2 regions of the Pseudoalteromonas sp. SR43-5 genome follow, and region 1 is predicted to be linked to the other one. Evidence: riboswitches for the same ligand, from Rfam matches in the RefSeq annotation. Region 1 holds a riboswitch; the other holds the start of a gene.
The links. Region 1 has a riboswitch for cobalamin ahead of H5090_RS10875 (TonB-dependent receptor domain-containing protein). Riboswitches for the same ligand answer to the same signal wherever they lie in the genome.

Region 1 (4,192 bases):
CCTTAGCTCTGCTGTAAAAGCGGGTGTTTGTTGGGTTTTTACGAGTTAAAACACTGACATTATGCGATGCGCTCAAAAAGTGGCTCAGCAATAAGCCAATAGCGCCATCGCCAACGATTAAAATATTAGCCATGTGGGTTCTTTTTTCGAGGTGTAAAAATTACTCTAAGTAAAAAGTAGCTTGCAGCACCTGCAAAATCAGCAAAAAAATCACCAAGTGATGCTTGCCTATAAGGAAGTGCGTCTTGCATTATTTCTATCGAGGCGCCATAGCCTGCTAATAAGAGTATTTGAGCATATAAAGGAAGCTTAAAAGCCTTATCCATTATTATGGCTAATATAAAAAAAATCCCAAAATGGGCGACTTTATCAACATGAGGGAATAAATTTACAACGCCACCTTTTATTTCTTTAGCAAATAAAAAGGTGAAAGCCACTATGCTGATTAAAAAAACTGCTTGATAAACACGCCTTGTCACGACAAATCCTAAAATCGCTTAAAAAAGAGGCGCAAGTATATCAAACTAATTTAGTATCGCACCTGAACAAGATGCAGAAAAATGTAAAGATTTATAATTTTAGCGTTATAATTGCCACATAAAATTAAGATTAAATAGTTAGGAGTATACTAATGCCTTCATTTGATATTGTATCTGAAGTAGAAATGAACGAAGCTAAAAATGCGGTTGATAACGCAAACCGTGAACTAGAGACTCGCTTTGATTTTAGAGGCGTTGATGCATCTATTGAGCTAAACGATAAAACAATTAAGCTTAAAGCAGAAGCTGACTCTCAAGTTATGCAGTTGTTTGATATTTTAGCGGGAAAAATTTCAAAGCGCGGTATGGATGTAGCTAGTTTAGAACTTCAAGATATTAGCCGTGCAGGAAAAAATGTATTTCGTAACGTTGGGTTAAAGCAAGGTATCGAAAAAGACATGGCCAAAAAAGTGGTTAAAGCCATTAAAGATTCAAAAGTTAAAGTACAAGCCGCTATTCAAGGCGAAGAAGTGCGTGTGACAGGTAAAAAGCGTGACGATCTTCAAGAGGCAATGCAGGTAGTACGCAGTGCCGATTTAGGTCAGCCTTTTCAGTTTAAAAACTTTCGCGACTAATTTATAAACTGTTTTTAATAAAAATGCTTTAATTTGTCTATATTTGCAGACAGATTAAAGCTACTTAATTTTTACAACTTTCCCACCTTATCCTCTCGTAGTTCTGCATGTATTAATCCACCTTTTGATATTTAAGCTATTATATTTAATTGAATATAATAAAAATTTCACTCTAGAAGGTATTAAAATGAGACCCCATCAATTATTTCTGTTATTTGTTTTGCTTATATTTACCAAGCCAAGCTTATCAAAGCCAGTTGATATTGATGTATTGGTCGAAGATGGCTACTTTCCGATTATTATTAACGCGCAAAAAAAGCAGGGCTTTGCTCCTGAGTTTATTAATATTTTAAACGACGCACAGGAGGAATTTAACTTTATACTTATTTCTTTACCTGTAAAAAGGCTTACTTTGTCTGTTGAAAAAAATAACTTCGACGTTTTATTTTTAATGGCAATGCAATGGCTACCAAAAACAACGCAGAAAAACATTGAAAAAACTGAATTTTATACCATCACCAAAAACGAGCTTTATACACTCAAAGAGAATGCATCAGAACAAACTTATTTTGACAATCTGGACAAATTAACCAAAGTTGGGGTTTTAGGGTACTCGTATCAATTTGCAGGATTTAATACAAATGCCGAATACTTGAGAGAAGAGCACCAGGTAAGCCTTACAATCGATGAATTCAATGTAGTTAAAATGCTGCTATTAAGGCGCGCTGAAGTCGGGGTTTTAAACAGTATTGCTTATCAGTATTTTAAAAAGCAGAATATCTTAAATATGGATTTACTATTTAAGAGTGACGTACCAGATGCAGTGTATGAAACACATTTTTTGATTAACTCACAATCAAATAAAATATCTAGTAGCAAAATGGATGAAATATTAAATTTACCTACTACACAAATGCAACTTCAGAAGCTACTTGATAAGTACGGTATTCCTTCAAGCTATAATAATACAGCACTAAACTGAAATGGCTTTTAGCTATATAGACGTCCATTGACATTTGTAAACAAAATGCTCACAATGACGGCATATTTTCAAGGTGCTTGCTAGCCACTTCATGTAATGATTTTTTTAGCAGGATAATCGGGAAGTTGGTGCGTTTTCATGATGACTACAAGCCCAACACTGCCCCCGCAACGGTAGAGTATTGCATGTTTTTATGTGCTTACTGAGTCCGGAGACCGGCCTTGATGCAATCTTACTTACTTAAATCTTTGCGGTGGGCAAAGGTAGGGGACCTCATGTTAAACAAAACAACTCTAGGCGTTGCAATTTCTGCTGCGCTTTCATTTTCTGTGTCTGGTGCAGAGCAATCAATTGAAAAAATAACCGTTACAGCTAATAAGTTTGAGCAATCAATTAACGACGTTTTAGCGAGTGTAAATGTTATTGAACGTGCTGAAATAGAAGCTAGTAACGTACGCGATTTACCTACACTTTTAAGCACGCGAGTGGGTTTTCAGGTTAATCCAAACGGTGGTTTTGGTCAAAATACAGGTGTGTCACTTCGTGGTACAGGCTCTGGCGATACGTTGATTTTAATTGACGGTGTACGTACAGGCTCAGCAACACTTGGTCAAAAAGCACTAAATAATGTCCCTTTAAATAGTATTGAACGCATAGAAATTATTAAAGGCTCTCGCGCGGCTGTTTATGGCTCTGATGCACTCGCTGGTGTTATTAATATTATTACGCGTGAGTCAGATAACTTATCCCTAAGCGCTACATTTGGTTCTGACTCTTATCAAAATTATCAAGTTGCAGGCTCTGTAAAATCAGATGATATAACAACAGCATTTAACGCAGGCTTTGAAAAAACAGATAACTTTGATGTACTGCAAGGCGTAGCACCTGATGAAGATGGCTATGAAAATAAAAACCTTGGGTTTAAAGTAAACTACACCGATGCACATTACGGCGACTTTAAGTTATTAGGCCAATACAGTGAAGGTTATGCAGATTACGACAGTAGCTTTAGCCCAGCAGATAGTACGATTGAACGAGATGACTTTAAAAACTATCAACTTTCTGCAGGTTGGAGCAAAAACTACACTAACCAAACGCATAGTATTGATTTAGCGCTTTCAACAGATGATTCAGACAATACATATGTCGATTTTTCAGTTGGGCCAACAACAAGTACCTTTATAACTAAACGCACACAAATTGATTATAACGGCCAGTACCTGTTATCTAATGAACTTAACATTAGTGGTGGTATTAATTGGTACAACGATGATGTGTCGCATAGTTCGCAACCATTTGTTGAAGACAGCCGCGATGTACTTGCTGTGTTTGTAGGTGCTTACTATGATGCAGATAAAGTACTGGCTAATTTAACTGTTCGCCAAGATGATGATGAGCAATTTGGCGACGAAACAACGTATACAGCCGCTGCAGGTTATCATTTATCTGAAGATGCAACATTTCGTATAAGCCAAAGTACTGGCTTTAAAGCTCCTACATTTAACGATTTATATTATCCACTTTATGGTAACCCTGATTTACAACCTGAAAAATCAGTAAACCGTGAGTTAGGTTTGAGTGTAGATTTTGATATCGCGCAAGTTGATATTGCAATATTTAGAAACGATATAGAAGATAAGATTGATTACGATGCAAACTTTGCATTGGCTAATATCGATGAAGCACGTTACGAAGGGGTTGAATTTAGCTTATCTCAGCAGTTTTTTGGTTTTGATAGCAACCTTAACTTTGCTTACTTAAGCGCTGAAGACGAAGAAACGGGCGCAGAGTTGCGTAATGTTGCTAAACGTACTTTTAACTGGGAACTTGCAAAACAGTTTGGTGCTTTTGATGCAAGCTTAGACATGCAATACCGTAGCGACCGACAAGGTGCTGTGACGCGCTTAGGCTCTTATACACTCTGGAACCTAGCGGGTAATTATCAAGTAAATGAACATATTGAAGTTTCACTTCGTGTAGAAAACTTATTTGATAAAGAGTATAACGCTGTTGATTCAAACACTGATTTTACAACGGGTGAAGTGTATTACTACAACACGCCAGAGCGTCGCTTTTTTGCAGGCGCAAGCTACCGG
Region 2 (4,192 bases), on a different contig from region 1:
TGATTATTACGGGCATGCAACGCGCCAAAGTGGATGTTGCGCTTGCCGATAATATGCATAAGCAAATTAGCTTAGCAGGAACGCCCAATATTTGGGATGCTTTTTTACAGTTTGGTATAACAAATATTGTATCAGCGATGCCGGGCGTGTCATTAGTCGCAGAAGTTAAAGCACAACAAGAAAGCACTCGGCTGTTATTAGAACGCACGCTTGATTTGGCAATATTGTTTGATCCACCAAAAGTAGACGAGCTAGTGGTAGAGCGAATCTGTGAGTTGCCAATCATTCCCGTAAGCGGATACGACACTGCAACGAACGAAAACTTTTTTGATAATCAGTATGTATATGTTGATTGGGGAACTACTTTCTCACTTTGGCATGCGCGTCAGTTTACCGGTAAAACACCGCCTTATTTTAGAACCAGCACAGGACGTATTGCACTTGATTTAATACTGCAATGTGGCGGCAGTGCATTTATACCTCAAGTATTGGTAGAAGGGCATTTAGAAAAAGGTGAACTGTTTCATGTTAAAGATGTAGAAAATACCTCGCGAGACGTGTTTATAGCGTATCACAGAGACAACGAGCAAAAAGAGTTAATAGAAACCTTAGTTAATTTACTATCGCAAATGACCCCAAGCTTGTCATTAAAGAAAAGTAAGTAAGTTCGGCCGTTTATTAGGCTTTCATGTTATTTTGATTTCAAATTTAATGCATTTTTATTAATAAAAAAAGACATTAATATTTCCATTGTAATATTACTGTCATTTAGCGGTGACAAAATGCAGCAGTTTTAAAAATTAGTCTTTTGTGATTATCCAAGGAAATAACATGAAATTTGTAAAATCGAGCTTATGCTTAGCACTATTAAGTGGTTTATCTTTTAATGCACTTGCCGATGTAGACATTTACGGTAAAGCGAATGTAACAGTGCAATCATCTGATGACGGCGAAGGATCTTTTACTGAGATAAAAAGTAATGCATCTCGTCTTGGTGTTAAAGGTTCTGAAAAAATAAATGATAGTTTAGAAGCGGTATATAAGTTTGAGTTTCAAGTTGATGTGTCTGATGCTGATTCAAAAGGCGATAACGACGACAATATTTCTGCGCGTAACCAATACGTTGGTTTAAAAGGTGCGTTTGGCCAAGTGGTTATTGGTCGTAACGATACTGCGCTTAAACAATCTCAAGGTAAGTTAGACTTGTTTAACGACCTTGAAGGCGATATTAAAAATGTATTTAAAGGTGAAAACCGTTTAGGGAATACTGTTAGTTATTCATCAAACTCATACGAAGGTTTTAAAGTACTTGCTACTTTTGTAGCTGAAGATGATGTAGACGCTGATAACGGTTACTCAATGGCGGTTACTTACGGTGACGTGGCACTTAAAAAGAGCGCAGTATATGCCTCTATCGCAGCCGATAGTGAAGTAAATGGCTACGATGTAGTACGCGCGTCAATCCAAGGTAAAGTTGAAAACTTTAAGTTAGGTGCAATGTACCAAACACAAGAAAAAGTTGACGGCAGCGCAGAAGCGGATGGTTATCTATTAAATGCAGCTTACAGCATGGGTAACAACACATTTAAAGTACAATACCAAGACATGGACTTTGACGACAGCGACGATAAGTCAGCAATATCAGTTGGTCTTGATCACAAATTAAATAAAAACATTAAAGTATTTGGCTTTTACTCAAGCTTCGACATGGACAACAACGTTGACCAAGACTACGTAGGCTTAGGTATGGAATACAAGTTTTAACTATTCGCTAAATTAGTTAAAACACTCCCTTTTTAACCGCGCTCTTTTGAGTGCGGTTTTTTTTTGCTTTAAATTATTTACTTAGCCGCCCATAATAGAGCTTCATTTGGAATGAGGTGCGAGTCCTCGACTGTTCCCGCAACTGTAATTAGCGCAAAGCTTTAAGTCAGATACAAATGGTATAATACCAATTTTATTAAAAACATGATCTTTCTAGCGAATTAAATAACTTACTAACTTCGTTAAAAATTATTCATATAGAACAAGTATATGTCATAATTTCCGCCTTGTTATTAAGCTATTTATTTGTCGCTATAATAAATCACTAATTTAATGCAATTGGTATGAATTCTTTTAACGAGCGGGTTTACTCATTTTTTCTTGTAGTGCATTAGTATTTTTATCGCATTTTAGTGAGTTTAATCCCGTCTAGGACTGACTATTGCACACTCAAACGCCATTAAATATACCATTACTAAACGTTAAAAACTTATCGTGGGGTATTGGCAATAAAACGATCCTCAAAAAAATAAACCTTAAAATAACCACAGGTAAATTTGTTGGTTTAATTGGCCCCAATGGCGCAGGTAAATCGAGCTTATTGCGTTGTTTATATCGTTTTAATAAACCCAGCGATGGCGTTGTAGAGTTTAATAGCACCGATATTTGGCAGCTAAAAAGCGATGAGTACGCAAAAAAAGTAGCGGTTGTTTTACAAGAAACCCCGTCGCAATTTAACTTAAGCGTATTTGATGTTATTGCACTTGGGCTAACGCCTCATAAATCGCTATTTAGCTCAGTAACTAACATTGATAAACAAAAAATTACCCAAGCTATCAACACTGTAGGGTTGGCAGATCATAGCGATCAAAGCTTTGAGTCACTTTCGGGTGGTGAAAAGCAACGTGCCTTGATAGCCCGCGCCATAGTTCAGCAACCTCAGTTGTTAATAATGGACGAACCAACTAGCCATTTAGATGTTAAATACCAAATACAGGTAATGGAGCTTGCTAAATCGTTGGGTGTAACGGTGTTTGCATCGTTTCACGATTTAAACTTAGCTTCTGCAATGTGCGATGAACTAGTGGTTATTAAAAATGGTGAAATTACACATACAGGCACGCCAAGTGAGGTATTAACCGAAAACATGCTAGGCGACGTTTTTGGTGTCTGCGCTCAAGTAAATAACCACCCGCAAATATCGGAGTCGGGAAATAGCATCCCTCATATCACTTACTTTTATGGTTACGAATAATATGAGCGCAGTTAATACTCGCCAATCACTTGCGCTATTTATCAGTGCTGCAGCTGCTTTATTTAGCTTATTTGCAGCACTTAGTTTTGGCGCAGCAGAGACCTCACTTCAAGATGTATTTAATAGCTTTTTACTCTCAAATGATGCGTCTTTTAATTCGCGTATTATTTTTGAACTAAGAATGCCACGCACATTACTCGCCTTTTTAGCCGGCTCTGGCTTAGCAATTGCGGGGCTTATTTTACAAACGGTAACGCGCAACCCTTTAGCCGATCCTTACTTATTTGGTATATCGTCGGGTGCTTCATTTGGGGTGGTGTTACTTATGGCATTAGCAGGTATTAGCGCAGGTTTTATGTTATCGGCAGCAGCATTGCTGGGTAGCTTACTCGCCATGAGTTTATTAATACTTATTGCAGGTAGGCAGCAAAGTGCACAGGTAGAATCAATGTTATTAGCTGGTGTTGCTCTGTCGTTTTTATTTAGTGCATTTACCAGCTTGCTGCTTTATTGGAGCGACCCTCAGGCGGTAGCCGCTATTTTATTTTGGACACTGGGCAGCTTTTCGCGTGCGCAGTGGGCTACGCTTAGTTTGCCTTTATTGGTAATTACATTGTGTACGTTTGTAATGCTGAGCTTTAGAAGGCAGCTAAATGCTATGTTACTGGGCGATGAAAGCGCAATTACATTAGGTGTGAGGGTTCAGCGCTTTAGAATACTTATGCTGGTTTTAAGCTCATTAATTACCGCTGTGCTGGTGGCTATGTGTGGTGGTATTGGGTTTGTAGGATTAATGGTGCCGCATATTGTGCGCTTTTTTATATCCCAAGGCACCATCGCTGGCTTACTGGTAACCAGCTTGGTGGGCGGTACATTTATGGTGTGGGTTGATGTACTTTCGCGCTCATTGCTGAAAAACCAAGAACTGCCCGTAGGTGTTATTACTGCAGCTATTGGTAGCGTGTTCTTTTTGAGTCTATTGTTTTTTAGAAAGCGAAGGGTGTAATTCCATGAAAACCTTAATGGTGCAAGGCACTACATCAGATGCTGGTAAAAGCACTTTAGTTACTGCCCTTTGCAGGGTGTTTGCTAAGCGAGGGGTAAAGGTTGCGCCTTTTAAACCACAAAATATGGCACTTAATAGCGCAGTAACAAAAGATGGCGGCGAAATTG

Region 2: it holds a riboswitch for cobalamin, as region 1 does, so the genes downstream of both, H5090_RS07915 (ABC transporter ATP-binding protein) here and H5090_RS10875 (TonB-dependent receptor domain-containing protein) in region 1, are expected to answer to the same signal.

What each region holds. Positions count from the first base shown of each region.
Region 1 covers NZ_JACJEA010000016.1:19-4,210, reverse strand. The annotation lists gene H5090_RS10895 (ketopantoate reductase family protein) at 1-133, opposite strand, end outside; gene H5090_RS10890 (VanZ family protein) at 126-479, opposite strand; gene H5090_RS10885 (YajQ family cyclic di-GMP-binding protein) at 632-1,114, shown strand; gene H5090_RS10880 (ABC transporter substrate-binding protein) at 1,302-2,096, shown strand; cobalamin riboswitch at 2,151-2,335, shown strand; gene H5090_RS10875 (TonB-dependent receptor domain-containing protein) at 2,372-4,192, shown strand, end outside.
Region 2 covers NZ_JACJEA010000010.1:81,390-85,581, reverse strand. The annotation lists gene H5090_RS07925 (LysR family transcriptional regulator) at 1-665, shown strand, start outside; gene H5090_RS07920 (porin) at 832-1,764, shown strand; cobalamin riboswitch at 1,827-1,961, shown strand; gene H5090_RS07915 (ABC transporter ATP-binding protein) at 2,207-3,019, shown strand; gene H5090_RS07910 (iron ABC transporter permease) at 3,021-4,025, shown strand; gene H5090_RS07905 (cobyric acid synthase) at 4,030-4,192, shown strand, end outside.